DNA from 3 places in the Lysinibacillus sp. FSL K6-0232 genome. Region 3 is predicted to be linked to each of the others. Evidence: riboswitches for the same ligand, from Rfam matches in the RefSeq annotation. Region 3 holds a riboswitch; each other region holds the start of a gene.
The links. A riboswitch is a leader RNA that binds a small molecule or an ion and turns the genes downstream of it on or off. The one in region 3 is predicted to bind thiamine pyrophosphate.

Region 1: another riboswitch for thiamine pyrophosphate. It lies ahead of thiW (energy coupling factor transporter S component ThiW); the one in region 3 lies ahead of MHB42_RS10235 (ABC transporter substrate-binding protein).
Region 2: another riboswitch for thiamine pyrophosphate. It lies ahead of thiC (phosphomethylpyrimidine synthase ThiC); the one in region 3 lies ahead of MHB42_RS10235 (ABC transporter substrate-binding protein).

What each region holds. Positions count from the first base shown of each region.
Region 1 covers NZ_JBBOYW010000001.1:881,187-892,531, reverse strand. Annotated here, with positions in the region: gene MHB42_RS04100 (helix-turn-helix domain-containing protein) at 173-715, shown strand; gene MHB42_RS04095 (ABC transporter ATP-binding protein) at 733-1,839, shown strand; gene MHB42_RS04090 (ABC transporter permease) at 1,829-2,638, shown strand; gene MHB42_RS04085 (ABC transporter permease) at 2,635-3,432, shown strand; gene MHB42_RS04080 (ABC transporter substrate-binding protein) at 3,429-4,502, shown strand; gene MHB42_RS04075 (MFS transporter) at 4,653-5,849, shown strand; TPP riboswitch at 5,918-6,025, shown strand; gene thiW (energy coupling factor transporter S component ThiW) at 6,118-6,621, shown strand; gene MHB42_RS04065 (VWA domain-containing protein) at 6,723-9,320, opposite strand; gene MHB42_RS04060 (vWA domain-containing protein) at 9,304-11,049, opposite strand; gene MHB42_RS04055 (DUF58 domain-containing protein) at 11,061-11,345, opposite strand, start outside.
Region 2 covers NZ_JBBOYW010000001.1:274,155-285,499, forward strand. Annotated here, with positions in the region: gene MHB42_RS01295 (methyl-accepting chemotaxis protein) at 1-758, shown strand, start outside; gene MHB42_RS01300 (AEC family transporter) at 915-1,844, shown strand; TPP riboswitch at 1,907-2,021, shown strand; gene thiC (phosphomethylpyrimidine synthase ThiC) at 2,167-3,945, shown strand; gene MHB42_RS01310 (catalase) at 4,067-5,572, opposite strand; gene MHB42_RS01315 (helix-turn-helix transcriptional regulator) at 6,031-7,488, opposite strand; gene hutH (histidine ammonia-lyase) at 7,717-9,231, shown strand; gene hutU (urocanate hydratase) at 9,251-10,921, shown strand; gene hutI (imidazolonepropionase) at 10,918-11,345, shown strand, end outside.
Region 3 covers NZ_JBBOYW010000001.1:2,086,727-2,098,071, forward strand. Annotated here, with positions in the region: gene MHB42_RS10190 (DUF485 domain-containing protein) at 1-89, shown strand, start outside; gene MHB42_RS10195 (solute symporter family protein) at 90-1,643, shown strand; gene MHB42_RS10200 (DUF485 domain-containing protein) at 2,111-2,449, shown strand; gene MHB42_RS10205 (solute symporter family protein) at 2,446-3,990, shown strand; gene MHB42_RS10210 (hypothetical protein) at 4,054-4,230, shown strand; gene MHB42_RS10215 (TatD family hydrolase) at 4,257-5,006, opposite strand; gene MHB42_RS10220 (ABC transporter ATP-binding protein) at 4,996-5,745, opposite strand; gene MHB42_RS10225 (ABC transporter permease) at 5,720-6,493, opposite strand; gene MHB42_RS10230 (thiamine-binding protein) at 6,493-6,783, opposite strand; gene MHB42_RS10235 (ABC transporter substrate-binding protein) at 6,785-7,789, opposite strand; TPP riboswitch at 7,970-8,080, opposite strand; gene MHB42_RS10240 (coiled-coil domain-containing protein) at 8,163-8,927, opposite strand; gene parC (DNA topoisomerase IV subunit A) at 9,120-11,345, opposite strand, start outside.

The sequences.
Region 1 (11,345 bases), 1.2 Mb from region 3:
TATACGAACTTTTGCTTTGTATGTAAATATGCTGTATTTTTCACGAAAAGTAATTGCAAATTTTTTATTCTTATGTATAATTGTAAGGGTTTTAGTAAACTAAAAGTTTCGTTAAAGTAAACTTCATATTCTGAAAGTTTATGATTGCTAAACTTCTTCTAGGAGGGAAAAGATGCAAATAGGAGCAAAAATTAAAGCGCTTCGTTTAAAAAAGGGTCTTACCCAAGAGGAACTTGGAGAACGTACAGATTTAAGCAAAGGCTATATTTCTCAATTAGAGCGTGATTTAAATTCACCTTCTATTGAAACATTATTTTCGATACTGGAAGTTTTAGGGTCAACACCAAAGGAATTTTTTGATGATGAATCCTCTGAACAAAAGGTTGTTTATACAGAAGAAGATCAATCCATTTATACAGATGAGGACAAAAACTATAAAATTCAATGGCTTATTCCTACATCAAATGAAAAAGAGATGGAGCCAATTTTCCTAACATTTGCTGCCAATGGTGAGTTTAAGCAATTTGAACCATCGCTATCCGAAACATTTATTTATGTTGTCAAAGGGCGTATTCGACTTGTTTTAGGAAATGAACAGTATATCGCTAGTGAAGGCAATTCCCTTTATTTTGACGCAACAAACCATCATCAAATTTTTAATGCACACGCTGCTGAAACGAAAATTTTACTCGTTGCAACAGACTCATATTTATAGCTTAAGGAGGCATACCGATGACATCGAATACAATTATCCGCTTTGACAATGTTTCAAAATCTTATGATGATGGAACTGTTGTTTTAAAAAATATTAATCTGGAGCTGGAAAAGGGCAAATTTTATACACTTCTTGGCCCTTCTGGTTGCGGAAAAACAACGATTTTACGTATTATTGCTGGATTCACAGAGCCAACAACAGGTGATGTATTTTTCCATGATAAAAAAATCAATGCTGTACCTGCAAATGAGCGTCAGGTAAATACCGTTTTTCAGGATTATGCGCTATTTCCGCACCTGAATGTTTTTGAAAATGTAGCATTCGGCTTACGCATTAAAAAGCTCCCTGAAAATGATATAAAGGATCGTGTAGCTGAAGCCTTAAAATTTGTAAACTTAGCAGGCTATGGCAATCGTGAAATTTCTGAAATGTCTGGTGGTCAGCGCCAGCGTGTCGCAATTGCACGTGCTATTGTCAATGACCCTGAAGTGATTTTACTGGATGAGCCTCTGTCGGCATTAGACTTAAAGCTACGTACAGAGATGCAGTATGAATTGCGTGAATTACAGCAGCGCCTTGGTAAAACATTTGTCTTTGTTACACACGATCAGGAAGAGGCACTTGCGATGAGTGACGAGATTTTTGTGTTAAGTGAAGGGCAAATTCAGCAATCTGGCACACCTGTAGATATTTATGACGAGCCAATTAACCGCTTTGTAGCTGACTTTATTGGGGAGTCTAATATTGTACATGGTGTCATGATTGAGGATTTCAAGGTTGAATTTGCTGGGAAGATTTTTGAATGTGTTGACCAAGGCATGAAGCCAAACGAAAAAATCGATATCGTTATTCGCCCAGAAGACCTAGAAATGACAACAATCGACAAAGGCAAGCTTGTTGTTAAAGTCGATACACAATTATTCCGAGGCGTACATTATGAATTATCCACATACGATAAAGACGGCAATGAATGGCTTGTTCATTCATTGAAAAAAGCTGAAGTAGGGACAGAAATTGGCTTAGACTTTGACCCAGAAGCGATTCATGTCATGCGTTTAAATGAAACAGAGGAAGAATTTGATAAACGTTTAGAATCGTATGGAGATGATGAAGATGCAAACTAAGACATCGAAATCAGCACTATTTCCATACATGCTATGGATTCTCTTTTTCGTTATTGCGCCAATTGCACTTGTCGTCTATTATTCCCTACTTGATTTACACGGCAATTTTACGCTCGATAACTATAAAGCGTTCTTTACATCAGTCTATTTAAAAATGACAGTAAGCTCGTTTTGGTATGCCTTTTTAATTACATTCTTTACACTATTAATTTCATATCCAACAGCTTACTTTTTAACAAAAACAAAGCATAAACAGCTTTGGTTGCTGCTTATTATTATTCCTTCATGGATTAATTTATTGTTAAAAACATATGCCTTTATTGGGATTTTTGGTTTATATGGTCCTATCAATGCATTTATCGAAGTATTTGGCTTTGATCCGAAGCAAATGCTGTTTACAGATATTAGCTTTATCTTTGTATCTGTTTATATTTTTATTCCTTTTATGATTTTACCGATTTTCAATGCTTTAGATCGTTTAAATCCAACACTTATTTATGCATCTCGTGATTTAGGGGCGTCTGCCTTCACAACCTTCCGTCGCGTTATTTTGCCATTAACAATGGATGGTGTGAAATCTGGTATTCAGGTTGTCTTTATCCCTGCGTTATCGCTCTTTATGATTACGCGTTTAATCGCTGGAAACCGTGTTATTACCCTTGGAACAGCGATTGAGCAGCAATTCCTTGTGACACAAAATTGGGGGATGGGTTCTACAATTGCTGTCTTTTTAATTTTATTTATGGTCGTGATTATGCTAATTACGGGGCAAAAAAATAAAGGAGGTCGCGTACGATGAACAAACTATCTGCATCAGCCAAAGTCTATTTAATAATTGTTTTTATTGTTCTGTATGCGCCTATCTTCTATTTAATTTTTTATTCGTTCAATAGTGGTGGCTCTATGAATCACTTCGAATCCTTTACACTTGAGCATTATCAGGCTGTTTTTGAGGATTCTCGTCTACTGGTGATTTTAATTAATACAGTCATCGTGGCATTACTTTCTGCTTTGATTTCTACTATTATAGGAACACTTGGCGCAATTGGCATTGTCACAGTGAAAGACTCAAAAATGCGCAATACATTACTGTCTTTAAACAATGTCTTAATCGTCAGCCCTGATGTTATTATTGGTGCGAGCTTTTTAATTTTATTTACAATCGCTGGCATTAAATTAGGCTTTACCTCTGTTTTATTAGCGCACGTTGCATTTAGTGTACCGATTGTTGTCTTAATGGTTTTACCAAAATTACTTGAAATGAATACATCATTAATTGATGCAGCGCTTGACTTAGGGGCTACAAAAAAAGATATTATGATGCGTGTTATTTTACCGTATATTCAGCCAGGTATTTTTGCAGGCTTTTTCCTTGCACTAACATATTCTTTAGATGATTTTGCTGTCACATTTTTTGTAACAGGCAATGGCTTTAGTACATTATCAGTAGAAATCTATTCGATGGCACGTGCAGGTATTTCACTAACCGTTAACGCTATTTCAGGTTTAGTATTCTTTGTTACAGTGCTAGTCGTAATTGGCTATTATTTTGTCACAAGCCGCGCAACTAAAAGAACGGAGGGACAACAATGAAGTCATTAATTCAAGCAACCATTGCCATCCTTGTTGTTTCAGCTCTGTTATTTTATGCTGCTGATGCTTTAAGCGCAGGTGGCGGTAAAGGTGGCAAAAACACATTAACCATCTTTAACTGGGGCGAATATATTGACCCTGATTTATTGAAAGAATTTGAAGAAGAAACAGGCATTCATGTCGTCTACGAAACCTTCGATTCCAATGAAGCAATGATGACGAAAATTCAGCAAGGTGGCACAGCTTATGATATTGCCGTCCCTTCTGAGTATATGATTGAAAAAATGAAGGAAGAAAATTTATTGATTCCTTTAGATAAAACAAAGCTCCCTAATTTAAAAAATATTGACCCTTATTTTTTAGATTTGCCATTTGACGATAACAATCAATATTCAATCCCTTATTTCTGGGGAACGGTAGGCATTGTTTACAATCCAAGCCTTGTGAGTGATTTAGATTTTACCTCTTGGGAAGATTTATGGGACCCTTCCTTAAAGCGTAAAGTCTTTTTAGTGGATGGTGCTCGTGAAGTCATTGGGATGGGCTTAAATAGTCTTGGCTACTCATTAAATTCATTAGATGACCATGAGCTGCGTCAGGCTACTGATAAGCTAATTACACTTGCTCCAAATGTGAAGGCAATTATCGGTGATGAAATCACACCACTGATGATTAATAATGAAGCAACCGTAGCCCTTACTTGGTCTGGGCAAGCTGCTGATATGATGTTTGAAAATGAGGAGCTAGACTTTGCAGTACCTGAGGAAGGCTCAAATTTATGGTTTGATAATATGGTTATTCCAAAAACATCGAAAAACATCGATGGGGCACATGCTTTTATTAATTTTATGTTAAGTGCTGATGCTGGTGCTCGAAACGCTGATTATGTAGGCTACTCTACACCAAATATTGCTGCTATGGACTTAATGGATGAAGAGGTTGTCACAGATGAACGCTACTACCCTTCTGAGGAGCAACGTGATACATTAGAGGTCTATAAAAACTTAGGACCTGATTATTTAGGGAAATATAATGAATTGTTTTTAGAATTTAAAATGAGTATTCGTTAACAATTGTAAAAGGTCTGTCGAAGTAGCTTTATGCTCACGACAGACCTTTTGCTTGATAGAAACTATCATTTCAGACTTTCAACCGATACAATGACAGGTTCGCTTATGATAGACTGTAGTATATTTGGTGATAAAAAGGAGAGTTATTTGATGACCCAGCAAAAGTCCAATAAGGCGGCTTTATATCTTTTAATGTTTAATATGTTTATCACAATGGGGAGTATTGGTATTATTATCCCTGTTATGCCAGAGTATTTAAGAATATTTGGTGCAGCAGGACAAGTTCTTGGTATGTTAATTGCAACATTCGCCTTAGCACAATTTGTATTTTCTCCGATTGCTGGGAATCTTTCAGATCAGTATGGTCGCAAAAATTTAATTATTTTTGGTCTTATCCTATCAGGTCTTGCACAAATTGGTTTTGGACTTTCTACAGACGTATGGATGCTCTTTGTTGCCCGTTTTTTAGGCGGTCTTGGCTCTGCATTTGTAGCCCCTCCTATTATGGCTTTTGTTGCGGATGTTACAACATATGAAGAACGAGGAAAAGGAATGGGGATGCTTGGTGCTGCTATGTCACTTGGCTTTATGATTGGGCCTGGCATCGGTGGCTTTTTATCAGAAGTAAGCTTGCATTTTCCATTCTATACAGCTGGTACTGCGGCTATTTTAGCAGCACTGCTATCATTTTTCTTACTGCCATCAACAAAGCCAAGCATTGTACAAAATAAACAAAAGCAAGACAATCTTGCAAAGCAAATGGCTCGTTCTGTACATATGCCTTATTTCGTAATGCTCATTATTATGATGGTATTCTCATTTGGTATCGCTAATTTCCAAACAACGCTATCGTTATTTGTTACAGAAAAATTCAATTATACACCTGGTGATATTGCCATTATTTTAGTGGTTGGTGGTGCATTTGGCGTAGTTGTTCAAATGTTTGTGATTACGCCACTCTTTAAGCGCTTAGGAGAGATGAAGGTTGTCTTAATCAACTTATTTGTCGCATCCATTTCTATTTACTTAATATTATTTGTGTCAGGATTTGCGCTTATTTTAGTGGTAGCAACGATTTTCTCAACAGCAACTACATTAATTCGACCTGCTGTCAATACATTGATTTCTAAGCTTGCTGACAATGAGCAAGGATTTGCCGCTGGCTTAAACAATGCCTATATGAGCCTTGGTAATATGATTGGCCCAGCATTAGCAGGTATTCTCTTTGATTGGAATATGAACAGCCCTTATATTTTTGGTGCAATTATTTTATTAGCCTGCTTCTTTATTGCGCTAATTTGGACAATAAAAAGAGCACCACACCTTATGCAGCCCGATACACATTAATGCTGAAAAATTATTGACTATTTTTTGGAATATGGTACATTATTGGTGTTCTACTAAAATTATTATTCTATTACCACTAGGGGAGTCTTTACAAGGCTGAGATGTATATGTTGATATACAGACCCTTTGAACCTGATCTAGTTCACACTAGCGGAGGGAAGTGGCGCTGCTTGCTTATTATCAATATATATGCAAGGTCGCTTCCTATTGTTTAAAGGAGGCGGCTTTTTTATTTTGCTAGTGGCTATTCGCAAAAGGAGTGAATGATATGCCCATTCGAAAACTAACGATTATGGCTTTATTGGTAGCAATTGCTGTTGCGGGCTCCACCTTTGTATCCATTCCTACAGGGATTGCACGTGCCTATCCTGTTCAGCACGCAGTCAATGTTATTGGAGCCATTATGCTTGGACCTGTACCAACTGTTATCATTGCCTTTGTGACAGCGATTATTCGTATTTTTACAGGTACAGGCTCTTTATTAGCTATTCCTGGGAGTGTTATTGGTGCAGTATGTGCTGCGCTCGCCTATAAATATAGCCATAAAATGTGGCTAGCTAGCGTTGGCGAAATAATTGGAACAGGTATTCTTGCTTCACTTATCGCAGTACCTTATGCCCAATTATTAATGGGAACATCTGTAGCTGCATTATTTTTTATGCCAGCCTTTTTAACATCCAGTACCATTGGGGCTATTTTAGGTGTTATCATTGCAAGCAGCTTACAAAAAACGGCGCTCGTAAGGTATGGAAAATTCTCGCTTTATGAATAATTGTCCTTTTGAGCGGTGCTACGCTTTTTTTGATCACTCACCCACCCAAACAACAAAAAGCAGTGCAAAATCCTAGTTCTTTGCACTGCTCTTTTTCATCATTATGATCGTTTTTTCATGCCCTTTAACAACTGTGCAACATTTGTATCCTCAGCCTGTATGGGTTGTTGTTCAGGAATAGACGCTTTGTGCTTCGGCTTAGTAAGGAAATTCCAGCCAAAGCGTCTAATGGTAATATCCATAAAGAATAACAGCATCGCTGCTAGCATAAGCCATGTTGCAATGTTTTGACGATCCGCTCCCTTTTGTGTAAAGTCACGAAAAACCTCTTGTGGCTCTTTTATCGTAGCACCGCCTGTTTGCTTTGTTAATTCCTCGACTAACGACTCATTCACTGGACGCAGCTCATATTCAGCACTATAAGGAACACTTAAGCCTGCCTGATAAATGGCCTGCTCCTCATCAGCAATGCGGAAGAAAATCAGTCCAGGCTCTGTCTGTACTGTTGCACGAACTTGAGAAGTTGAGATCGTTTCTAGCTGTGTTGCTAGTTCCTCCCCTGCTTCATTAACGGCTACAATATCTAAAAATGCCGCTTCATTTGTAGGATCTGTAATCATAAACGAACCATCTGACTCCACTCTGACATCATAGGCAACATCATTATAGCTTGGTAGCATTTGTGAAATAAGCGTTTGCCAAAATGTTCCCCACTCCTGCCATCTAGCCCAATCACCCGTCCATTTACCTGTTGAATCAGATGTAAAGGCAAATGTTTTACCAAGCCCATATTGCCATTGCGCTAATACGGGGTCTTCTTTCTCGCTTTCCGCAATCACCGTAGCTCCCTGTTTCGCTGTTGTTCCAATATATGCATTCATTTGAGGAACGCCATTAGCAAATAGTGTATGCCATCCCGTCGCATTATAAATCGTCGGATAAAATGGATTATCCTCGATATATGTACGAGAAATCATAGCCGTTTCACGAGATAAAATAGAAGGAATTGTTTGTTCATCTACAACATCATAGAAGCGTCCACTGCCCATCTCACTCAATAACTCCAGTAAATTTGCATCCGCATCTTGCCCAATCGCTACTGTTGATAATGTAATTCCACTATCCTTGCCTTCCGCAATTAAATCTTCATAATTACCAGGCTGTGATTGTCCATCTGTTAATAAAATAATATGCTTACGTTGCAGCTCTAAATCTGCTAAATTCTCATAGGCTTGTGCCAACGAAGCATAAATTTCAGTTCCACCACCCGGTGTAACGGATAAAATTGTATCCACCGCTTCCTCTTTACTGCTAAGAGGCTTTGTTTCAATAATTTCCCACGGGCGATCATCAAAGGCAATAAATCCTAATGTATCCTCATCGCGCAGCATTTCAACCGAACGTGCTGCTGCTTCCTTAGCAAGCTCTAATTTAGAGCCACTCATACTACCAGAGCGGTCAAGCACAATTACTAGCCCTAAGGATGGCAACTGCTCCTTACCTTTAATCTCCATTTCTACAGGCAATAGTGCTTCAATCGGTGTTTTAAAATAACCACCTAAGCCAAAACTATTTTCGCCACCAACCATTGTAAAGCCGACACCAAAGTTTTTCACAGCCTGTTCAATAACGTTCATTTTTGCCTCGCCCACTAAATGGCCGGGTACATTATCAAAAATAATCGCATTGTATTGCAAATAGCTAGAGAGTTCATTTGGTAAGCTGCTTGCTGCTACAACATGATGGGATATACCTTGACTGCCAAGTGCCGCTGCAATTGGTGAGGCTGTATCATAGCCATTGACAATCAATAAATGTGGTTCACTTTGTACCATTGTAACGCTTGTTAATTTATTATTTTCAAAAATAGCATCCTGTCCGACTTGCACAACTGCTTCATATTTCACAAGCCCTTCACCAGTTGCCGCATGTTTATAGGTAAATACATTGGAGCCCTCTACAAGCTCGACCGCCTCACGATGAATAAGCTCATCATTTTCGTATAATAATAGCTCACCCTGTCCTGCTGCCATTGCATAAACCTCTGTTACTAATTGCTGCTGCTCCCCTACATATGCCACTTGTGGGGAAACAAAGCTTTTCAGTGATACATCATTAGTAACTGGCTGACTAAAAGGAACAATATCTACACTAATATTGGCTCCTTTAAACTTTGTAGCAAATGCTAAAGCATCCCCCTTTGTTTCATTACCATCCGTTAGCAAAACAAAACGTGTTGCCTTTTTCGGATCAATAATTCCAGAGGCAAGCTGTAGCGTTTGTTCAATATTCGTTTGATCGGTTGCCGTTATCGTTGTGAGCTTTGGTACGTCCTTTAATGTATTCGACAAAATAGCCTCTGTTTGTAGTGTGGAAGAAAAGGAGTATATCCCTGCAAGCTGTTGCTCCTTTTTCGACTGTAAGCTTTCCTGAATAAACTGAACCATCTCATCCTCTGTACCATTCATAGAGGCTGAACGGTCCACTAAATAAACAATTTGCTCTTCTTTAATTGGTAATAATAGATAGGGACCTGCTAGTGCAAACACTAAACAGCCTACTGCCACCATACGCATTATAAGCACAACGAGATGGCTTTTTTTCAGCCGCTGACGTTCACGAAAGTAAGTCCAGCCAAAATACAGAAATAATGGAAGTAACAGCAACAATGCTAATGGCATATCAATTCGTAAATCCACGACGTCGTTGCACCTCCCACTCTAAAACAAGTAATACGACTATGATAATAATAAGCCAAGGCACAAAGGAAGCCTTTGATACTTCTTCCTTGCCATTATCAGAAATATTACCAAGTGTATAGCTTGTTCCCTGTGCAATCATACGTTCCTGAGCTTGTAATTGCACAATTAATTGTTTTTCTTCATTAGCTGAGCGTACTGTATAAACACCTGGTTGCTGCGGTGCTGTTAGTACACCATTTGCCACAGAGGATAGAAATTCATCCTGTTGTGAATAAACACTCCAGTCTTCTTGCGTTAATGCTACTACACGTTGTTCGTTCGGCGAAAAAATGCCAAGTGATGCTGTTGACTCAGATAGCTGCTGCTCCACACTCCATAAAAATAGTGGAAATGATGGATGCAAGGGCCAATCTGTATCAGCAATATCAGCCAATACAACAATATCACCTTTAGGAGAGCGCTGGATAAATGGCTGCTCCCCAATAGAAGCAATCGTTTCATAATCAGTAAAGCCCGGATAAATAGCGCTCACATAAATATCCTTTAGGTCACTAAAAGCAAATAAAGCATCATTTGTTATAGTCACTGTACCGCTTGCTGTCACTTTTTCAGTATCATCACGACCAAATAATACAAGCGGCTTTTCCATTTTTTCTAGTAATGCTGCTTGCTGAGTAATAATGGTCGCATCCTTGTTATCCGCTATTTGTAAGGATGGCACTATTTTCAAATTGCTATTAATTGCTTGAAATCCCTTTTGTATCAATTGATGCAAGCTTTGGTCTATTACTAGCTTTGCAGTCGTTGTTTGTAGTAAAACTGTTTGCTTATTATCCATCGCATAATCATCTTTAGCATCAATATGAGCTGTTATTGTTTTGTCAAATGGTAGATCCTTATAGGTTTTTGTCATTGTTTCCTGTGGTGGCACAATAACACTATCTGCTACAAGCTCATGATTCGTTGCATCGTGCAGGGTAAGCGTCACTTTTTGCTCCTTTTTTGTATCATTATGAAGCTGTACAAGTGCCATTGCAGTCTGTCCATCTGTTGTTGCTGCAAAGCGTGTAATAGCAATATTCGTTAAATCCTTTGCTGCACCTCTTACTAGCCATTTTACCGAATCTTTTTCCATCGGTAATTGCTTTTTATCAAGTGTATCAGTAAACACATAAATAGAGGTTGGTGTATCGCCCACAAATGCTTGCGCTACATCAAGTGCCTTATTGATTTCAGCAGTTTCATAGGTGACTTGTAAATCTTCAATTGCTTTTTTAATATCCTTGCTATTTGTTTCCTGCTGTAAAATTGCTTTTGGCGTTGCACCAGTTGTAATTAATGTAACCGGTCTTCCATTGAGCTCATCCATTAGCGTCAGCATTTCTGCTTTATGCGTGTCAAAAGTTGATGTGCCTTTACCTGCTAGCATTGTTGCTGAAGTATCAACAATAAATATTGTTTGTGCCCCAACAATGGTTGATTTTTTGATATAGGGATTCATCAGCGCTAAGACAAGCAACAACAATGCGAGTAGTTGTAGATAAAGTAAGGCATTTTTTTGTAAATGCTTTAAATAAGGAGATACACGCGTTTCCTGCATAATTTCAGACCAAAATAATGTCGATGACACTGTCTGATCTGTATATTTTTTACGAAAGAAATAATAGAGTAGGACAATGACCGGGATGATGGCCGTCCAGCTAAATATTATTTGACTAAAGCTCAATACGGCTCACCTCACCTAACCCAATGTGCTTTTACGAATTGCTGGAAGATTGCGTGCTGCAAGCCATCCTCCACCTTTAATTGTAATTTTCGAACGCCAAAACGATGACATATGGCATCCAGCTCCTCCTCATGTAACAAGCGTCGTGCATGATAAGTATCTATTACTTTGGAGGACATTGTAACATTTACATCATTACCTGTTTCACGATCAATAAGGCGAACATCGCCTGCATAATGCGGGGCAAGCTCTTCCTGTGTCATAATTTGTACGATACGCACATCGCCAGCATAGCG
Region 2 (11,345 bases), 1.8 Mb from region 3:
TGATGGATTTAGCCGAGCAAATTGATGCTCTTACGATGCTTTCCAATGAAATGGAGGAGCTAGCACATCGAACAAATGCAACAACAGAAAAGGGCATGCAAGAGGTTACAAGCTTGCGTGAACGTAATATAGCAACAAATGAGATGAATGGGCGGGTTCAACAGCAAATTGAGTCTTTAGGGTCCAGTATTAATAATATTAATCAAATTATTGCCTCTATCCAAAGCATTACAGAGCAAACAAATCTATTAGCTTTAAATGCAAGCATTGAGGCTGCACGTGCAGGTGAATATGGCAAAGGATTTGCAGTTGTAGCAGATGAAGTAAAAAAACTAGCTGAGCAATCGAAAAGTGAAACAGAAATTATTAAGGACACTGTAGAAAGTATACTGAATAATTCCCATCAGGCTGTTGCTGTAATTGCTTCGAATGCAGATTTAATGCAAGCCCAAAACGAATCCGTACAAAGCACACAGCTAGCCTTTAAAGATAATAGCGAGCTATCACAATCCATCGCTACTTCCATCAATGAACTAATGAATAAGCTTGCACATATGCTGGAACATAAAAACCAGGCAATTATGGCAATCCAAAGCATTTCAGCTATTTCGGAGGAAACTGCTGCCTCTGCTGAACAAGTAAGTGCTTCTGCAATGGATCAACAAGCAGAGCTACAAAAGGTAGCAGAGTCTATTGACAATATGAATCATATTTCTAAGGAGTTGCAAGAAGTCGTGAATCGATTTAAGCTTGCATAAGGGAAGGGGCTGCCTAATCAAAGGCAGTCTTTTTAGCCTTGCTGTAAAAGGGGAGCTGACGGATAGAATATGGAAAGAGGCGGATAGGTTGCTGAAAATGGCAGATAGAGGATTGAAAATGACGGATAGCCAGACAAAGGGGGAGGGAGCGTTTATATGACTTATCTTGGTATGATTTTTTTCCAAATTGTTGCACCTATTTTAGTGCTACTTGTAGTAGGTGCTATACTACAAAAGAAATTTCGCTTTAATTTAAAAGCATTATCACAACTTATTACATATTGCTTTATGCCTGCAGCTGTTTTTATTAATTTATATGAAACAAGTGTAGAGCTATCTGTGCTTGGAGAGGTTGCCCTATTTATTGTACTCTTTATAGGTAGTCAAATGCTGCTTAGTCACTTTTTAGCAAAGGGATTAGGCTTAGCCAAAACAGAAACAGCTGTTTTTAAAAATAGTGTTGTACTCATTAACTCTGGTAATTATGGTATTCCTGTTGCCCAGATGATTTTTGCAACACAGCCAATTGGTGTAGCGATTCAGGTGATTCTTGTTATTTTTCAAAATATGACAACTTATACATACGGGTTATATAATTTAATTTCCTCCACTAAATCAGGTCTTACAATTATTAAAGACTTTTTTAAAATGCCGATTATTCACGCACTTATTATTGGTGTCGCAATGAATTATTGGAATATTGGTATTCCACAGTTTATTAGAATTCCTATAGACCATGTAGCGGATGGCTTTATTGCGGTGGCGTTAATTACTTTAGGCGCACAGCTATCACAGCTTGAAATGAAATCAATGTTTAATAAAACGGTTTTTATTAGTTGCTTTACACGCTTAATTATTGGGCCAGCTATAGCATTAACAGTTATTTTTCTATTGGGCTTGGACGGAGTTGTTGCACAATCTTTACTAATTGCTAGTGCTTTTCCAACATCCCGTAACAGCTCTAGTTTAGCATTAGAATATGATGTGGAATCAGAAACCGCTGCACAAACCGTATTATTTTCAACGATTGTTAGCTGTATAACGGTAACAGTTGTTATTTATCTGGCAGAAATATTGTTTGCATAGCTAAAAGAAAAAATAAGCTTCCATCTCTAAGCAATATCTGCTACACTAGCATCAAACTAAATAGTATTAACTAGGGGAGTCTGATGAGTCAGGCTGAGAGGGAAACGCTTAGAGGTTTCTTGACCCTTTGGACCTGATCTGGCTCATACCAGCGTGGGAAAGTTAAGAAGCTATTGCATCATAGTATTATATGCAATCAATAGACCTTTACATTGACAGCCGGATCCAAATGATTATTTTGGATTCGGCTTTTATTTATTTTGTTGGGGTGAGCTAGATTCGGTCCTTGTATCACAATATATATAAGGGAGAGAATTAGCTTATGTCAGAAATTAGTGAAAAGAACATGATGATTATGTCAAGCTTTGAAGGAAGCAAGAAGGTATATGTAGAGGGGTCACGTCCAGATATTTTAGTGCCTATGCGTGAAATTGCATTAAGTCCGACAACTGGTAGCTTTGGGGATGAGGAGAATGCGCCAGTGCGAGTATATGATACGAGTGGGCCCTATACAGACCCAAATTATCAGGTAGATATTACAAAAGGGTTGCCAGCTTTACGACGTACATGGATACAAGGGCGTGAGGATGTTGAGGAATATGAGGGACGTACGATTAAACCAGAGGATAATGGTTTTCGCCATGCAGACGATCCACGCATGCAAGAAAACGTCTTCCCTAAATTGACAAGAAAGCCTTTACGTGCAAAAAGGGGGGGAAATGTTACACAGCTTCACTATGCACGACAAGGAATCATTACACCTGAAATGGAGTTTGTGGCGATACGTGAAAATATGGACCCAGAATTTATTCGTTCAGAGATTGCAGCAGGACGAGCTATTATGCCTTCTAATATTAATCATCCTGAGGCTGAGCCAATGATTATTGGGCGCAATTTTCATGTAAAGGTTAATGCAAACATTGGCAATTCTGCTGTATCATCCTCAATTGCAGAAGAGGTTGAAAAAATGACATGGGCAACACGCTGGGGTGCTGATACAATTATGGACCTATCGACTGGTAAGCATATTCACACAACACGAGAATGGATTATTCGAAATGCTGCTGTACCAGTTGGCACAGTACCAATTTATCAGGCGTTGGAAAAAGTAAACGGTGTGGCAGAGGATTTAACATGGGAAGTTTATCGTGATACGCTTATTGAACAAGCTGAACAGGGTGTTGATTACTTCACGATCCATGCAGGCGTGCTATTGCGCTACGTACCACTTACAGCAAGTCGTGTAACAGGCATTGTGTCACGCGGTGGTTCGATTATGGCGCAATGGTGTTTATATCATCATCAGGAAAATTTCCTTTACACACATTTTGAGGAAATCTGTGAAATTATGAAAGCCTATGATGTTGCTTTTTCATTAGGGGATGGTTTACGCCCAGGCTCCATAGCTGATGCCAACGATGAGGCACAATTTGCAGAGCTTGAAACATTAGGGGAATTAACGCAAATTGCTTGGCAGCATGATGTTCAGGTGATGGTAGAGGGGCCAGGTCATGTACCGATGCATCTGATTAAAGAAAATATGGATAAGCAATTAGCGGTTTGTAAGGAAGCCCCCTTCTATACATTAGGGCCACTAACAACAGATATTGCTCCTGGTTATGATCATATTACATCGGCTATTGGCGCAGCAATGATCGGTTGGTTTGGCACAGCGATGCTCTGCTATGTGACGCCGAAGGAACATCTTGGCTTACCGAATCGTGAGGATGTTCGAGTAGGGGTTATTACTTATAAAATCGCTGCACATGCGGCAGATTTAGCAAAAGGACACCCAGGTGCACAACAACGAGATGATGCGCTATCAAAAGCACGCTTTGAATTCCGCTGGCGAGATCAATTCAATTTATCATTAGACCCTGAGCGTGCAGTAGAATATCATGATGAAACCTTGCCAGCAGAGGGAGCAAAGACGGCACACTTTTGCTCGATGTGTGGACCTAAATTCTGTAGTATGCGAATTTCACAGGATATTCGTAACTATGCGAAAGAAAAGGAGCTAACGGCAACGGAGGCTATCCATCAAGGTATGAAGGAAAAGGCAGAAGAGTTTCAAAAAGCGGGCAGTCAGATTTATCAATAATGAAAGGGAGCTTGCGTCAACTTTGTTTGACACAAGCCTTTTTCATATAAAAAAGCTCCATGTGAATATATTATTCACATGGAGTAAAAGTTGGATTTGGATATCAATAATAAGTGGAATTTTAAACGTTTGTTGTTTGCTGAACATATGGATTTGTAAGGTCCATACCATCTAATGAAAGACCCATTGCTTTTGCAACACCTTCACCATATGCTGGGTCAGCTAAATAGCAGTGAAGAATATGACGGCGTTTAATAAATTCTTCAACAGAAGCCATATCATTCGCTGTATTTTCGAATAAACGTTGTTGCTCTTCAGCAGTCATTAAACGGAATAGCTTGCCTGGCTGCTCAAAGTAGTTATTATCATCTTCACGGAAATCATGAATACCTGCATGACCATCAATGCGTAATTCAGGTTCTTTATAGTCTAAGTTATGCTCCCATTCACCGTAGCTATTTGGCTCATAACCTAAAGTTGAACCAAGGTTGCCATCAAAACGCATAGCGCCATCACGATGGAATGTACGGAATGGACATTTTGGTGCGTTAACAGGTAGCATATAGTGATTTACACCAAGACGGTAGCGTTGTGCATCAGCATATGCAAAGATACGACCTTGTAGCATTTTATCTGGTGAGAAGCTAATACCAGGAATAATGTTAGATGGTGCAAATGCAGCTTGCTCTACCTCTGCAAAATAGTTGTCTGGGTTTTTATTTAACTCAAACTCCCCTACAGGAATTAATGGGAAGTCTTTTTTATACCAAACCTTTGTTAAATCGAATGGGTTATATGGTAATTCACGAGCTTGTTCCTCAGTCATTACCTGAATATACATTTTCCATTTAGGGAAATCACCTTTTTCGATAGCTTCATATAAATCACGTTGTGAAGACTCACGATCTTGACCAATGATTTCATTAGCCTCAGCACCTGTTAGGTTTTTAATGCCTTGCTCTGTACGGAAATGGAATTTCACCCATACACGCTCGTTATCAGCATTAATAAAGCTATACGTATGAGAGCCAAAACCATGCATATTGCGATAACCAGCTGGAATACCACGATCAGACATAACGATTGTTACTTGATGAAGAGCCTCTGGTAATGAAGTCCAGAAATCCCAGTTAGAATTAGCATTTTTCATGTTTGTACGTGGGTCGCGCTTTACCACGTGGTTTAAATCTGTAAAGTGTAGTGGGTCACGGAAGAAGAATACAGGTGTATTGTTTCCTACTAAGTCCCAGTTACCTTCCTCTGTATAGAATTTAAGTGCAAAGCCGCGAATATCACGCTCAGCATCTGCAGCACCACGTTCACCAGCAACTGTAGAGAAGCGAGCGAACATTTCTGTTTTCTTACCAATCTCTGAGAATATTTTTGCCTTTGTATACTTTGTAATATCATGCGTTACAGTGAATGTACCGAATGCGCCAGAACCTTTTGCGTGCATGCGACGCTCAGGAATTACTTCACGGTTGAAGTTCGCTAACTTTTCAACCAACCATACATCTTGAAGTAAAAGAGGGCCACGTGGACCTGCTGACATAGAGTCATGGTTACTTACTACTGGAGCACCACCTGCTGTTGTAAAGCGACGGCTGCGATCATTTGCGTTTGTCATATTAGTTTACCTCCTGAAAAAAATGTGAGTCAAACTCTTCGTATATAACTATAACAAATATAAACTAGAATTGCTAGTACATTATAATAATTATCGTTAAAGAATTTATATATTTAAAGATAAAGTATAATTATATGTAGAGAACAGAAGCTTTATACATACATAGGTAAAGTCAAAACAAGCAGCGGCAATGGACATTGTTTTAATTCCTATATATAGTTTCTACCTTATTTAAGGCATTTTTAAACATCCTACTAAAAAGATTTATCTTGGTTCAGCAAATTCTTTTTGTATCGAAAGTGAAGCGACAAATCTTTTTTGCGCGAAAGTGAAGTGTCAGATGCTTTATGTACCAAAAGCATTAGCGACAGGTACAATTACACTAGGACGTAATTGATAAGTATTGCAAAATGATATTGAAAATAGAATAGACTAATTGAAAATTATTGAAAGCGCTATTATTTCGTTTTACGATAGCGATTAGGTGTAATCCCAACGTGCTGTTTAAATATTTTAATAAAATAATTGGGGTCATCAAAGCCATTTAATTGGGCAATTTCACTAATCGCAAAATCTGTTTCGATAAGCATTTTTGTAGCATGCTGAATTCTTAGCTGTTGTAAATAACGCTTAAATGGTAAGCCCTGCTTCTTTGAAAAAATGGTACTTAAATAATTAGGACTAATGCCAAGCTGCTGTGCAACATATGGTAGAGATAGCGTACTATTTTTAAATTGCTGGTCAATAATCTCTAACGCAAGCTCAACATAGTCTGCTCTTTTTTCCATACGAGCTTCACGTGCCAATTCAATTAAGCTTTGAGTAAAGGCAATAATGCCATTAAGAATTGTATACAATATAGGATGCTCAATAATTAAATGAAAGAGCTGACGATAGTTTTGTTCCACAACTGCTTTTTCATGCAATTTATATTTCAGCATAAAGCGTCGAATTTGCGCCAAAACACTTGTAAGATGGATGCGTAGGTCATCCTGCTCATAATAGACGCCCTCATTCGCCAAACGATATAAAAATGCTTTTACAGCTCCGATATTGCTATCCTCTAAGCTGCTTATTAATAATTGCTGCTCCTCGGGCGTTAATAAAGGATCGAAAGGCTGTGCTTCAAATTGCTTGCTAGCATAAAAGATTTGCCCAAAGCCCTCGTAAAAGCTTTGATAGAGTGCACGTGTTGTTGAGATATACATATTTTTAATGGTTGTAGGTGTACCATCATAGATGCCTATATTTAAAGAGCTATTACTCATCACGTGCCACTCTTTCATTAATGTACGCATATCCTTTTCCACCATTTTGAGATTATTTGTTTGAAAAAGGCAGACAATTTTCTCTGATAATGGATAGCTTTTCATATAAAAATGAATCGGTGTTTGTTGCAGCCAATTATAGAGCCTAGAAAAGGTGTCGGCATGTTCAGGCTCAATCATTGTAAAGATAATATCGGTTTCGATAGCATTAGGCGTATGATCTAAAAATAATTGATAGTAAAAGCTTTCGTTTGTAGTTTCTTGAATGTGCTCCATAAACTGTGGTGTGCGAAGTGAGATAGCTGTAAGCTGCTGCTTTAATACCTCTAAATCAATAGGCTTTACAAAAAGATGCGCTACTTGTAACTCAATTGCCTTTAATGCATTTTTAAATAACGGTTCAGCTGTCATAGCTAAAGTTGCAATAGATAGCTTTTGTACATCACGATAAAGAGCGGTTAAATGCTGACTTGACAATAAATCAATATTGACGAGAATGGCATCAGGCTTAAATTGCCGAATGCTTTGAGATACCTCTGAGGTAATTGTGCATATTTCAATAACAATATCGCCCGGAAAATATGTATGTAAAAACCATTTTATTCCTGCTAGCTCTGTAGAATCTTTGTCAAATAATAGCAGCCTCATGTTAATCACCTTTCCTTAAAATATTCTAGTTTTATATAAAAATACGATTATATTATTAAAAATAACATAAAAATCTGAAAAAAATCATATTTCCTCTTTTAAAATTCTCTATATTCCGAAAAAGGGAGTTAGTACAATGTAAATAGAGTAATTGATTATTTTTAAATGCATGTGAAAGCGCTTAATAAAAATTTTTATATAGCCATATAAGAAACAGGGGGATGTCATGTGAAGTCAATCATCGAGCTTGATGGCAATACATTAACAAGACAGCAAGTTGAACAAATCGTAAAGGGAGATGCAACGGTTGCACTTTCTGCGGAGAGCGTAGCACGTATTCGCTTAAGCAGAGAGCGTATTGAAAAACGTTTAGCAGAAGGACAAACGATTTATGGTGTTAATACAGGCTTTGGCAAGCTAAGCAATATCAAAATTGACGATGAGGATATCGAGCTTCTACAGTTAAATTTATTACGCTCAGATGCAACGGGTGTTGGTGAGCCGTTTCCAACAGATGTTGTGCGGGCGATGATGGTATTACGTGCGAATGCTTTAGCAAGAGGATTTTCAGGTATATGTGAGGACACGGTACAGCTATTAATAGCTTGTATTAATAAAGGAGTCCATCCTATTGTGCCTTCACAAGGTTCAGTTGGGGCGAGTGGCGATTTAGCGCCATTATCACATTTAGCCTTAGTGCTAGTAGGGGAAGGTAAGGCAGAGTTTAGCGGGCAGGTGATGATGGGCAGTGAAGCATTGCAGCAGGCAGGACTTTCGCCTGTTCGACTTCAGGCTAAGGAAGGCTTGGCACTTGTAAATGGAACACAAGCAATGACTGGTATTGGTGTACTAACGGTAAATGAAGCTGAGCGCATTGGACTTGCTGCGGATATGGCGGCTAGTTTAACGCTTGAAGCATTAAAAGGAATTACATCGGCATTTGATCCAGCACTTTTAGCGGTAAGACCACACCCAGAATTAGAGCTTGTTGGTGGTCGTATTCGCAAGTGGCTTGAGGGCAGTAAGCGTGTCACAAAACAAGGAGAAATTCGTATGCAAGATGCGTATTCACTGCGCTGTATTCCGCAAGTACATGGAGCCTCTTGGCAATCATTTTTCTATGCAGAAGGTCGTGTACAAACAGAAATGAATGCGACAACGGATAATCCCATTGTTTTAGAAAATGGCGAGGTGCTATCAGGTGGGCATTTCCATGGTCAGCCAATTGCTTTAGCAATGGACTTTTTAAAAGTTGGTGTTAGTGAATGGGCAAATATTTCAGAGCGCCGTACAGAACGCATGGTCAATCCGCAATTAAATGAAGGATTACCACCATTCTTAGCAACAAATCCTGGCATTGAATGTGGGCTTATGATTGCGCAGTATACAGCAGCGTCCATTGTGTCAGAAAATAAAGTGCTGGCACATCCATCTAGTGTTGATTCAATTCCTACATCTGGTAACCAAGAGGATCACGTTAGTATGGGCACAACTTCGGCTCGTCAAGTACGACAAATTGTTCATAATGCGGCTCGTGTTATAGCAATTGAGATGATTTGTGCGTCACAGGCAATTTATTTAGATAAGGCAGAAGAGCAACTAGCTCCAGCAACACGCCAATATTTAGAGAAGGTACGTGAACACTGTCCACCATTATTAGCAGATCAACCAATCGGTGATGAGATTGAAGCACTAGCGAAATATTTATTAGAGAGCAATGATTTAGTGACATTATCCAAATAATATTAAAGGGGATGGGCGTATGAAAACAACAACAAATATTCGTGCACCAAGGGGAAATACATTAACATGCAAGGGCTGGACACAGGAAGCGGCACTGCGTATGCTGATGAACAATTTAGACCCTGAGGTGGCAGAAAATCCAGATGAGCTAATTGTTTATGGAGGTATTGGTAAGGCTGCGCGCAATTGGGAATGCTATGAGCAAATCATTACCTCGTTAAAGGAATTAGAAAATGATGAAACATTGCTTGTTCAATCAGGAAAGCCTGTAGCAGTATTCCGTACACATGAGCATGCGCCACGTGTATTAATTGCTAATTCAAACCTAGTACCAGCATGGGCAAACTGGGAGCATTTCTATGAATTAGAGGATAGAGATTTAATGATGTATGGACAAATGACTGCGGGTAGCTGGATTTATATTGGTGCTCAAGGCATTTTGCAGGGCACATATTTATCATTTGTAGAAGCAGGAAAGAAAGTATTTGGCACAGCGGATTTACGTGGTAAATTCATCCTTACAGGTGGTATGGGTGGTATGAGTGGTGCACAGCCTTTAGCCGGAAAAATGGCAGGCGCTGTCATTCTAGTTGTTGAAGTAGAACGTGCACGTATTGAACGTAAAATTAAAGAAGGTTACTGTGATTACATCGTGGAAACGGTGGACGAAGCGATTGCATTAGTGAATAAATTACGTGACCAAAAAGAACCAGCCTCAATTGGGCTTGTTGGCAACTGCGCAGACGTTAATCGTGAGCTGCTAAATCGCGGCATTATTCCAGACTTTGTAACAGATCAAACATCTGCGCATGACCCGATTAATGGCTATGTACCAAATGGTATGACCTTTGAAGAAGCATTGGAACTCCGTAAAACAGATGTAAAAACATATGAGCGTAGAGCAAAGGAAACAATGGCAGAGCATGTTCGTACAATGCTGGAATTCCAAGCAGCTGGTGCAGAGGTATTTGATTATGGGAATAATATTCGTGCCTATGCTAAGGAGATGGGTGTGACAAATGCCTTTGATTTCCCTGGCTTTGTACCAGCATATATTCGTCCATTATTCTGTGAAGGAAAGGGACCGTTCCGTTGGGCAGCACTGTCAGGCAACCCAGAGGATATTTATAAAACAGATGCACTTGCGAAAGAAATGTTTGCTGAAGATGAGGGTCTTGTGAATTGGATTAATATGGCACAAAAAATGGTGAAATGGCAAGGGTTACCTGCACGTATTTGCTGGCTAGGCTATGGAGATCGCCATCGCTTTGCCTTAAAAGTGAATGAAATGGTGGCAAATGGTGAATTATCAGCGCCAATTGTTTTTGGTCGTGATCATTTAGATTCAGGTTCAGTTGCGTCGCCAAACCGTGAAACAGAAGGAATGTTGGATGGTTCGGATGCAGTATCAGATTGGCCAATTTTAAATGCACTTGTCAATACAGCGAGCGGTGCAAGCTGGGTAAGTGTACATCATGGTGGCGGTGTTGGCATGGGGTATTCACAGCATGCAGGTCAAGTATTAGTAGCAGATGGCTCAGCGCTTGCTGCAGAGAAAATTGCCCGTGTATTAGTATCAGACCCAGGTATGGGTGTGGCTCGTCACGCTGATGCAGGCTACGATATTGCCATTCAAACAGCAAAGAACAAAGGTGTGCATATACCAATGTTAAAGGATGATGTAAAGTGACCATTTTAATCAAGGATGCCAATGAAGTCATTACGCTAAAAAGCCATGTACAAGGACCCCGAACAAAGGAGCAGATGCGAGAGCTTGCAGTTGTTGAAAATGGCAGTGTACTTGTTGAAGGCGATAAAATTGTAGCTGTTGGGTCATTTGAGCAGTTAGCTATAGATTTTCCTGATTTGACGAAAAAAGCAACTATTATTGATGCCTCTGGGAAAATTGTTATGCCAGGCCTAGTCGATTGTCATACGCATTTAGTGCATGGTGGCACACGCGAGGAAGAGTTTAATATGCGACTCAACGGTGCTACCTACATGGATATTATGAATGCGGGTGGCGGTATTCATGCGACAACAAAGCGTACAAGAGAAACAAGCTTTGAAGCATTATATGAAAAAACAATGCAGCATTTAGATGTATTTTTAAA
Region 3 (11,345 bases):
TCTGTACGGTATATGTAAAAAAAGCTGCTTCATTCGATAAAGCTGCAGCTGCTGTGCTAGCAGAGTATCAAGCGAAAGGCGGAAAATAAATGAATTTAGTATCGATTAGTTTCTTTTTAGCAATTGTTGGTTTAACGCTTGTTGTTACATATATTGCAGCAAAGCGCACATCCTCTGCGGCTGATTTTTATACGGCTGGCGGTGGTTTAAAGGGCTGGCAAAATGGATTTGCCATTGCAGGTGACTATTTATCTGCAGCAGCATTTCTTGGGGTGTCTGGCGCTATTGCTTTAACAGGCTTTGATGGTTTCTTCTTCTCTGTTGGTTATGTAGTAGCCAATTTAGTGCTGCTTTATGTGATTGCTGAGCCTATGCGTAATTTAGGTCGCTATACATTAGCTGATATGCTGACAGCACGCTTTAATGAAAAGCGCATTCGTGGTGTGGCAGCATCAGGCACAATTATTATTGTGATTCTTTATATGATTGCACAGCTAGTAGGTGCTGGTGCGCTTATTAAGCTACTATTTGGCATTGAATATTGGATTGCGGTATTAATTGTCGGTGTGATGATGACAACCTATGTATTATTTGGTGGCATGACAGCTACGTCTTGGGTACAAATTATTAAAGCAAGTCTTCTATTATTTGGGACAGGCTTATTAGCAACATTAGTGTTAGTAAAATTTGATTTTTCACTCATGAAAATGTTCGATACGATTGCGGTCGATCATGGTGAGGAATTCCTTGTACCAGGCATTAAATATACAAGTACAATTGACTCTGTTTCGATGATGATGGCTTTAGTTTTAGGGACATCAGGTTTACCACATATTTTAATGCGTTTCTTTACAGTAAAAGATGCCAAAACAGCACGTGCCTCTATTTCTTGGACAACTTGGATTACAGCTATTTTCTTCTCATTAACAATTTTCTTAGGCTTCGGTGCATTAAACTTTGTAGGGCTTGATCAAATTCTTGCCGAAAGTAAAGCTGGCAATACGGCTGCCCCACTGCTTGCACATTACTTAGGTGGAGATGTATTGATGGCATTTATTGGTGCTGTAGCCTTTGCGACAATTTTAGCGGTTGTATCTGGCTTAGTATTAACAGGAGCTTCTGCTATTTCTCATGATATTTATGGGGAAATTATTAAAAATGGACAATTAACAGAAAAGCAGCAAGTAATCGCTGCTCGTACAGGCTCTATTTCGATTGCGATTGTGTCGATTATTTTAGCTTTATTTGCGCAAAGCTTAAATGTTTCATTCCTTGTATCCTTTGCATTTTGTATTGGTGCTTCAGCGAATTTGCCTGTCATTCTTTATACAATTTATTGGAAAAAGTTCAATTCAACAGGTGCTGTAACAGCAATGGTTACAGGTTTAGTATCATGTTTAGTTTTAGGGGCAATGGGACCAAATGTCTGGAGTCCTGTTGAAGGCGCAGCTATTTTTGTGGGTACTCCACTTGTGCCACTTGCTGTACCAGCTATTATTACGATTCCACTAGGCTTTATTGCAGGCTATCTAGGGACAATTTTGTCATCTAACAAAGCAACGGATGCAGAGGCAGAGCGTATTTATAAAGAAATTCGCGTAAAGGCAAATACAGGTGTGTCTGTGTCAGATGTTTCTCATTAATTTAACAGACTGAATTTCTATTCAAAATTTACAGAAAAAGATGCGAAAAAAACGATTTTTTGTCGATTTTTTCGCATTTTTTGTTATTGAATTTCTACTAAATTACTTATCGAACAATATTATTTTACTTCCAAAAAACAGAAAAAAACCAGTATTCACTAGGTAAATAGTGTTTATTTTCGCTTGAAAAAACATTATTATTTTGTAAATTTACCCTTCTGTTTTTCTTGAAAACCTAGATTTCCCTTCGCCTCATTTATTTATCTGAATATTCTAAAACCCTTTGAATGCTAGGTTTCTAAACGCTTTTTCTCTTTTAGGACTATTTTCTGAGAAATTTTTTTTGCATAATTTTTCTGAAATGTATTGCAATTTCGTGAACTGTTTCATAAAATGAAAATGTGAATTCACTAAACTAGCAAAAATAAGTCTTAAGGCAGAAAAAAAACACAAAATGGGGAATGTTAATGGCGAACAATCAAACAAAAAAAGAAGTCGTAATTGATTATGAGGCAATTGCAAAGCAAGAGTCATTCAAGGCACTTGTACGAAAGAAAAATTCTTTCCTGTGGTCTATGACTGTCATATTTTTAGCAGCTTACATGATGTTACCAATTTTGACATCATATACGGAAATTCTACACCAAAAGGCATTTGGGGAGATTACTTGGGTGTGGATTTACTCTGCAGGACTATTCCTTATGACATGGGGGTTATGTCATTTATATGTAGCGAAGGCAAATAGCTATGACAAAGAAGCAAAGGCGATTATTGCCGAATATGAAAACGGAGGTGGCCGCCGATGAGCTTTACAGCTATATTTTTCTTCGTAGCCATTGTTGGTTTAACATTAGTTGTTACATGGTGGGCATCTAAGCGCACATCTTCAGCAAGTGATTTCTACACTGCTGGTGGTGGTTTAACAGGCTGGCAAAATGGACTAGCTATTGCAGGTGACTATTTATCTGCAGCATCTTTCTTAGGGATAGCTGGTGCAGTCGCATTATTCGGATTTGATGGTTTCTTCTTCTCTGTTGGTTATTTAGTAGCTTACTTAGTGGTATTATACATCGTAGCGGAGCCATTACGTAACCTTGGGAAATTTACATTAGCTGATATGATTACAGCGCGCTTTAATAATGCAAAAGTTCGCGGAACGGCGGCTTTAAGTACAATTACAATTGTTTTATTCTACATGATTGCACAGCTAGTTGGTGCAGGAGCACTTATTCAATTACTTTTAGGAATTGACTATTGGATCGCCGTATTAATCGTAGGTGTGATGATGACAACCTACGTACTATTCGGTGGTATGACAGCAACATCTTGGGTACAAATTATTAAAGCCTGTCTTTTAATGTTAGGTACTGTGATTATTTCCTTCTTAGTATTACTGAAATTTGATTTCAGTATTGCGACAATGTTTAGAGAAATGGCAACGGCTACGGATAACGGTGCAGCATACTTAAATCCTGGCTTACGCTATACAAACGGTATTGATACAATTTCGATGTTAATTGCCTTAGTAGTAGGTACTGCAGGTCTACCACATATCCTAATGCGCTTCTTTACAGTAAAAGATGCACAAACAGCTCGTTCATCTGTAATTTGGGCTACTTGGATTGTAGGTTTATTCTATATATTAACAATCTTCTTAGGCTTCGGTGCAGCAGCATTCGTTGGAAAAGAAGATATTATTGCAGCTAACCCTGCTGGTAACATGGCTGCTCCACTTCTTGCAGACGCACTTGGTGGCGATATTCTATTCTCATTCGTTTGTGCGGTAGCATTTGCGACAATTCTAGCGGTAGTAGCAGGTCTTGTACTTTCGGGTGCATCTGCCCTATCTCATGATATTTATGGTCAAATTATTAAAAAGGGTAAAATTTCAGAGAAAGAGCAAGTGCTTGCAGCTCGTATCGGCTCAATCACAATCGCTGTTATTTCTATCCTATTAGCACTTGGTGCACAAACATTAAACGTTGCGTTCCTAGTATCGCTTGCATTCTGTATTGCGGGTTCTGCTAACCTTCCAGTAATTATTTACACAATTTATTGGAAACGCTTTAATACAGCGGGTGCTGTAACAGCGATGTTAACAGGGTTAATTTCAGCATTAGCGATCGTAGCTGTATCACCAAACGTATGGAATCCAGTTGAAGGTGCTGCTATTTTCGTTGGTGAACCGTTAATTATGTTAACGAACCCAGCCCTTATCTCTGTACCACTAGGCTTCCTTGGTGGCTTTATTGGCACATTGCTTTCTAAAGAAAGTGATGAAGCGAAATATCGTGAAGTGGATGTTAAAGCAAACACAGGTATTTCTGTACAGGACGTATCTCACTAATACATGTAAGCACCTCGTAAGTATCATACTTACGAGGTGTTTTTTAGAAAGGAAGGCATAAATATGTCACAATCAAAGGCAAAGAAGAGGCGCAAGCATATAAAGCGCACAAGCGGCAAGGATGTTGAAAAGCATCGTCAATCTACCTCATTTAGCACACATGAACGAATCACCAAAACAAAGCGTGAGCAATTGGAACAGGGGCACACTAAATATAAAAAGCAGTATCAGCACGATTAAATCGTTACCGATACTGCTTTTCAGCGTTAAAGTTGATAGAAATTTTTTGTATTTTGCATCAGTATATATGCCGCTTCCTGTGCAGTTATCCCCTTGATCGCCGCAATCATCCGAATGGTTGAATGCATCATCCATGGCGCTGTACGCTTACCTGCAAAAGGCCCCTCAAACGGCCATGGACCATCTGTTTCCACCATCATCAATTCAATCGGATAAGCTTGAATTAATTGCTGAATCTCTTCCTCATATAAGCAATCAGGCGTGATGGAAATAGCGTAGCCATGCTGAATCAGCCGTTGCACCACTGCCTGATCCCCTTTAAACCAATGAAAATGCGCTCGCTGAACCTGATGCTTTTCAAGTAAATCACAGGCAATCATCGCATCCTCATACACTGCATGTAAAATAATTGGTTTACGAAGCTCCTTTGCCAAGACAATAAAACGCTCTAGCAAAGCGATATAGGGAGCATTGTCAATCGCCTGTTCCTGCCTTAAATAGTACGGTAAGCCTACCTCACCTACTGCGACCATATGATCCTGATAACGACGAATCCACTTAAACAATGCATCCTCATCCATCTGACTAAGTACAGGCTGCTCGGGATGAAAGCCAAATGCTGCCTTTACCTTGCTATACATTTTGGCTAATTGGTGTGTTCTTTGGCAGGAGGATAGCTCCATACTCACAGCAATCACAGCGTCTACCTCATCCAGCAAGGAAGGAATTTCTTCATCCTTATATTGCTCTAAATGAATATGCGCATCAATCAGCATAGATATCCTCCTTTTCTTCCTGTAAGTATGTAAATAGCTGCTGCTTCAATGCTGTAAATGCAGCAGAATGGCGAATCTCTCCTTGCCGTGGTCTAGCAAATGGCACAATAATTTCTTTTTTGATGGAGGCAGGGCGTTTCGTTAATATAAGAATACGATCCGCTAAAAAAAGCGCTTCCTCAATACTATGGGTGACAAATAAAATCGACTTACGATATTGCTCCCAAATAGATAAAAGCCATGCCTGCATTTCAAGTCGTGTAAATTCATCCAACGCTGAAAATGGCTCATCTAAGCATAAAATAGGCTTATCACTCACAATGGCACGGATAAAGGATACACGCTGCTGCATCCCCCCTGATAGTTCATGGGGATATGCATGGATAAAGGAAGCAAGTCCAACCTTTTCTAACCATGCCTTGGCACGCTCTCTATCGGGCTTACCTGTAAGCTCCTCCACAATCGTGACATTCTCTATAATCGTCCGCCATGGCAACAAAGAAGGCTGCTGCGGCATATAGCCAATCGTTCCCCGCTTGTGCTGAATAGCCTCACCATTTAATAAAATTGCCCCTTGATCAATGGACGATACACCACCAATTAATTGAAAAAGTGTGCTTTTGCCACTGCCTGAAGGCCCAATAATCGCCACAAACTCGCCATCCCTCACCTCAAAGGATATATCCTTAAGAACTTGAAGGGTATCAAAGGACTTAGCGATGTTTTGAATGCTCAGCATTATAGCCTCTCCCCTTCACCATAAATTTTTCAAGTAAACGAATGCTACTAAATAACAATAAGCTTAGCAAAACAATCGCAAAAATCGCCACAAATACCCGATCTGTGCGGAAGGAGGACTGTGCTAAGGTCATATATACACCAATTCCCTTTTTAGCACCAAGCCACTCAGCAATCACAGCGCCCATCACACTGTAGGTAGCCGCAATTTTAACCCCTGAAAAAATAGCTGGATAGGCATAGGGCCATTCGAGCTTCCAAAAGGTTTGTGCCTTGGATGCACCAATCATTTGAAAATAATGCTTTAGTGCAGCGTCAGTTTGACGAAAGCCATCCATCGTTGCAATCACAATAGGGAAAAAGCAAACCAGACAAATAATAATTAACTTTGGTAATAAGCCAAAGCCAAACCAAATAATAAGCAGTGGTGCTAAGACAAGAATCGGAATATTTTGCGACATAATAAGAATTGGATAAAACAATTCCCGAATAAATGTAAAACGATGCAGAATAATAGCAACGATAAGACCGCAGCCAATCCCAATAACAAGCCCTAATAACGCTAATTGCACCGTTGCTAAAGCATGTGGTATAAAGGTTTGATAGGACTGGAAGCCTTCTCGCACAATGACACTTGGTGCAGGCAGTAGCCATTGAGGAACTTCAGCCACATACACGATTAGTTCCCATATGAATAAGAGGAAGGCGATAAAAAATATCGTCCTTCCCTTGTGTAACGCTTGTTTCATTACTGATATTTCTCCGTTAATGTATGCATCGTAATACCAGATGGCTGATATAAAATTTTCACCTGTGTAATTACATTAATAGCACCAAGTTCAATCATTTTATCATTCATTTTCTCAATAATTTGCAGCAATGTTGATAGCTCCCCCTCCATTGTTGTTTCAAGCGGGTGTACCTCATACTTCACACCTGATGCATCAATAACAGCAATAGCCGCATCAACATAAGGAATAATATCCTCATATTTTTCTGTTTTCGGAATAATTTGTACACTAATTAATGAATTTGCCATATTAGTTTTTCTCCTTTTTCGGTAAGAAATCATTTGTAAAGGCTTGCTCAGCGTTAAAATCGCCCTCTAACACCTGATTGCTTGCCATCCACTTTGCATAGTTTTCCCAAACAGCTAATTTTTGCTCACCCCATTGTACAGCATCATCCTGATACTTATCTGCTAACCATTCTTGACTTTTATGTACCAGCTCTTTATCTAAGTCAGGAGCCGCTTCTAGTAAAATATCAGCCGCCTCGCTAGGATGCTCGATCGCATATTCATAGCCTTTTGCTGCCGCAGCGACAAAAGCCTTCACCGTATCAGGATTGTTTTCAATCATCTTTTCATTTGTTGCCAAGACAGGTGTATAATAATCAAGCTGCTCACTATAATCCGTTAAATACAACATATTAATCTTTTCTCCACGAAGCTCTGCCTCAATGCCTGTCCATGCATAATAAATCCATGCAAAATCAATATCCTTTTGCATCATGGTGAAGAAATCTAAATCGCCTGCATTCACAATATCAAGCTTATTGATATCTGCATCTTCCGTTTGCATTAAGGATTGCAATACCGCTTGCTCAAGTGGCGCACCCCAGCCACCATATGTTTTCCCTTCAAAATCCTTTGGCGACGTAATCCCCTTAGAGGCAAGAGAAGCAAAACCAGATGTATTATGCTGAATAATCGCAGCGATGGAAACAAGTGGCACATCCTGTATACGTGCCTGTGTAATCCCTTCCTGATAGCTTACACCAAATTCCGCCTTCCCAGATGCCACAAGCTGATCAGCTCCTGCCTCACCAGGCATTATAATCTCGACATCTAAGCCCTGTTCCTCAAAATAACCAAGCTTTTCGGCTACATAAAGCCCTGTATGGTTCGTGTTTGGTGTCCAATCAAGCACAACAGAAACCTTTTTCGGTGCATCCTTTGCTTGCTTATCCTCCTTCTTCTCACCACAGCCTACGAGTGCAAGCAGTGCAGCAACTGTCAATACAATAAATGACCATTTCTTCATGCGAAATCCTCCTAGTTTAAAATATAAAAGCGTTCATACAATGAATGTTAGTACCAGAAGAACATTGGCAAAATGCACGTGAAGCCTATTTATAACACCATCTATAACCACACGCTGCACCAAAATAAAAAACGTCTAGGATTTCTCCCAGACGTATCACAATCAGCTTCCAAAAATTTTCTTTTTTGAATAGATGTTCCCTACGCTGGTACGAGCCAAATCAGGTTCAAAGGGTCAGTGCCTATCGGACACAATCTCAGCTAGCAACTACTAGCCCCCCTACATTCTTTCACTATGAACTTTTCGTTGATTATTATACCCATAGATACAACAAGATAACAAGCATATTTTTATTCGTTCTGCTATGAAAGGCTTAAGCTTTTCTTTTTAATTGAAAAATATCACGGTCATGCTGCGAAATTTTAATATCGAAGTAGTCTAAATCTTCCTTTGTTGCTAATGTTGCTAACTTTGTCATCATTTCCGAATGATATTCAGATAATTTCCCCGTTTGCTCATAGACAAGATGCTGTTTTGCCTCTATGCCATCTAAGCGCTCATTTGTTTTCTTCTGCTCCGCTTGTAGACCTTGAATATCTATCTTCATATCCTGCATATCTGTTTTAATATTTAGGATATCTGTTTTTGTATCCTGAATATCCAACTTCATGTCTTGCATATCGGCTTTGATATTTAGAATATCTGTTTTTGTTTCCTGAATATCCGACTTCATGTCTTGCATATCGGCTTTGATATTTAAAATATCCGTCTTTGTTTCCTGAATATCGGCTTTCATGCCTTGCATATCTACTTTGATATTTAGAATATCTGTTTTTGTTTCCTGAATATCAGCTTTCATGCCTTGCATATCTGCTTTAATATTCAAAATATCTGTTTTTGTATCTTGAATATCGGCTTTCATGCCTTGCATATCTGCTTTAATATTCAAAATATCTGTTTTTGTTTCCTGAATATCCGACTTCATGTCTTGCATATCTACTTTAATATTCAAAATATCTGTTTTTGTTTCCTGAATATCTACCTTCATATTTTGGATATCCACTTTCATATCCCCGATATTCGTTTCCATACCTGTTACTTTTTGCAGCATTAATTCAAGTAATTGGCGATCTGTCATCCATAAGCTCCTTTCTTAGTTATTTTAAAATTTCCTATATTTTCGATGTATTGCCATAATCCGACACTATTTTATATCTCCCTATGTTTCTATCATATTATAGGCTATTCGGTGAGTAAAGCGAGGAATAGATAATTTTCAAGATAGAAAAAACACCGCCCTGTATCGTGATACTAGGCGGTGAACCTGTAACTAGCTTTCTTCTACGTCTTCTTTTTTGTCAATCACGACATGCGAAATGGCGCCATCTGTTGCAATATCAACCTTAAAGGAGCCGTTGGAATGACGGTCTGCACGTGTTAAAGCCCGTACATCCAAGACCTCCTGTACACCTTTTTCCGTTTCAATAACCACCCGCTCCTGATCGGTAGCCTGCACAACGGCAACAATACGGTGTGGATTTGCTTTTAACTCGGTCAAGACCTTAAGCCCGCGTTTTGCTCGGCTTGCCATCTCAACTTCCGTCACATTCATTTTCTTAACAGCTCCGCGCTGTGTCACAATAACAACATACTGTGTTACATCAGGCTGTAACACAGTGACACCCACTAAGGATTCTCCCTCCTTTAATGTGATCCCTTTTACGCCACCTGTTTTAACACCTGTTACAGGTAATTCTTCCATTGGGAAACGAATAGCATAGGCAGTATCCGTTGTGAGCATCAGCTCTACCTCATCTGTGACAGGTGCGGCATAAATCATTATATCGCCAGCCTTCACATTCATTGTTTTAATGGGCTTTGAATAACGAGTTACAGCATAATCGGCTAATGGTGATCGCTTAATTTGACCATCCTTTGTTGCTGTAAGAATATATGTGTTTGGCTGCTCAAAAGTGGCAAAGCCATACGCAGCAATAATAGATTCATCCTCACCTGTTGGCACAATGCTAGATATATGCTGACCGAGTTCCTTCCAGCGAATATCAGGCAGCTCATGAACAGGCTGATAAATATAATTGCCTCGATTTGTAAAGAGTAATAGATGGTGCTGTGTATTTAACGTTGCCTCATACAATAAATAATCCGAATCCTTCATGGCACAATCTTGCCCATTGGAAGCGGCATGTGAGCGTGTGGATGTACGTTTAATATAGCCATCCTTTGTTACAGTGACCACCACTTCCTCACTTGGCACAAGCACATCTAACGTAATTTTAATTTCTTCAATTTCCTGCTCAATCTTCGAGCGGCGAGGTTCTGTAAAGCGTTTCTTAATATCTAGCAACTCTTGTTTAATAACGCGCACAAGCTTAGCCTCACTTTGCAGAATCCCCTCTAGCTTCGCAATTAATTTATTCAGCTCTTCCTGCTCTTTACGCAGCTCTGTAATATCCGTATTTGTTAAACGGTATAATTGCAAGCTAACAATTGCCTCTGCCTGCACCTCAGTAAAATCGAACTTCGCTTGTAAATTCTGCTTGGCATCCTTTTTATCATTAGAAGAACGAATCGTTGCAATGACTTCATCTAAAATAGATAGTGCTTTAATTAGCCCATCAACAATATGTGAACGATCCTTTGCTTTTTGTAAATCGTAAATAGAACGATTTGTGACAACTTCCTTTTGATGGGCGATATAAGCATCCAATAACAATGGTAGGGTCATCATCGTTGGACGACGATTATGAATGGCAATCATATTAAAATTGTAAGCAATTTGTAAATCGGTTGTTTTAAATAAATACTGTAAAATGCCTTGCCCTGGCACATCTTTTTTCAGCTCGATGACGATACGTAAGCCTGTACGGTCGGATTCATCGCGAATTTCGGCAATTCCTTCTAGGCGCTTATCGACGCGTTGCTCATCAATTTTTTTCACAAGATTTGCTTTATTGACATCGTATGGCAATTCCGTAATAACAATTTGCTCCTTGCCACCCTTAATCGGCTCCACAACAGCCTGTGCGCGTACAATAATTTTGCCACGACCTGTTTCATAAGCCTTTTTAATGCCTTCAACACCTTGAATAATGCCACCAGTTGGGAAATCAGGTCCCTGAATAACCGTCATTAATTCATCCACTGTAGCAGTTGGCTTGTCTAAGCGCATTAAAACAGCATCTAACACCTCATCTAGTGCATGTGGTGGAATATCTGTGGCATAGCCAGCAGAAATCCCTGTTGAGCCATTGACCAATAAATTTGGGAAGCGTGCAGGTAGCACCGTTGGCTCCATATCCTGATCATCAAAGTTCGGCACAAACTCTACCGTTTTCTTACCGATATCTCGCAGCATTTCCGCCGCAATCGTAGAAAGTCGTGCCTCTGTATAACGCATCGCAGCAGGCGGGTCCCCATCCACTGAGCCATTATTTCCATGCATTTCAATCAGCATATGACGCGCTTTCCAATCCTGACTCATACGTACCATCGCTTCATAGACAGAGCTATCGCCGTGTGGATGGTAATTCCCAAT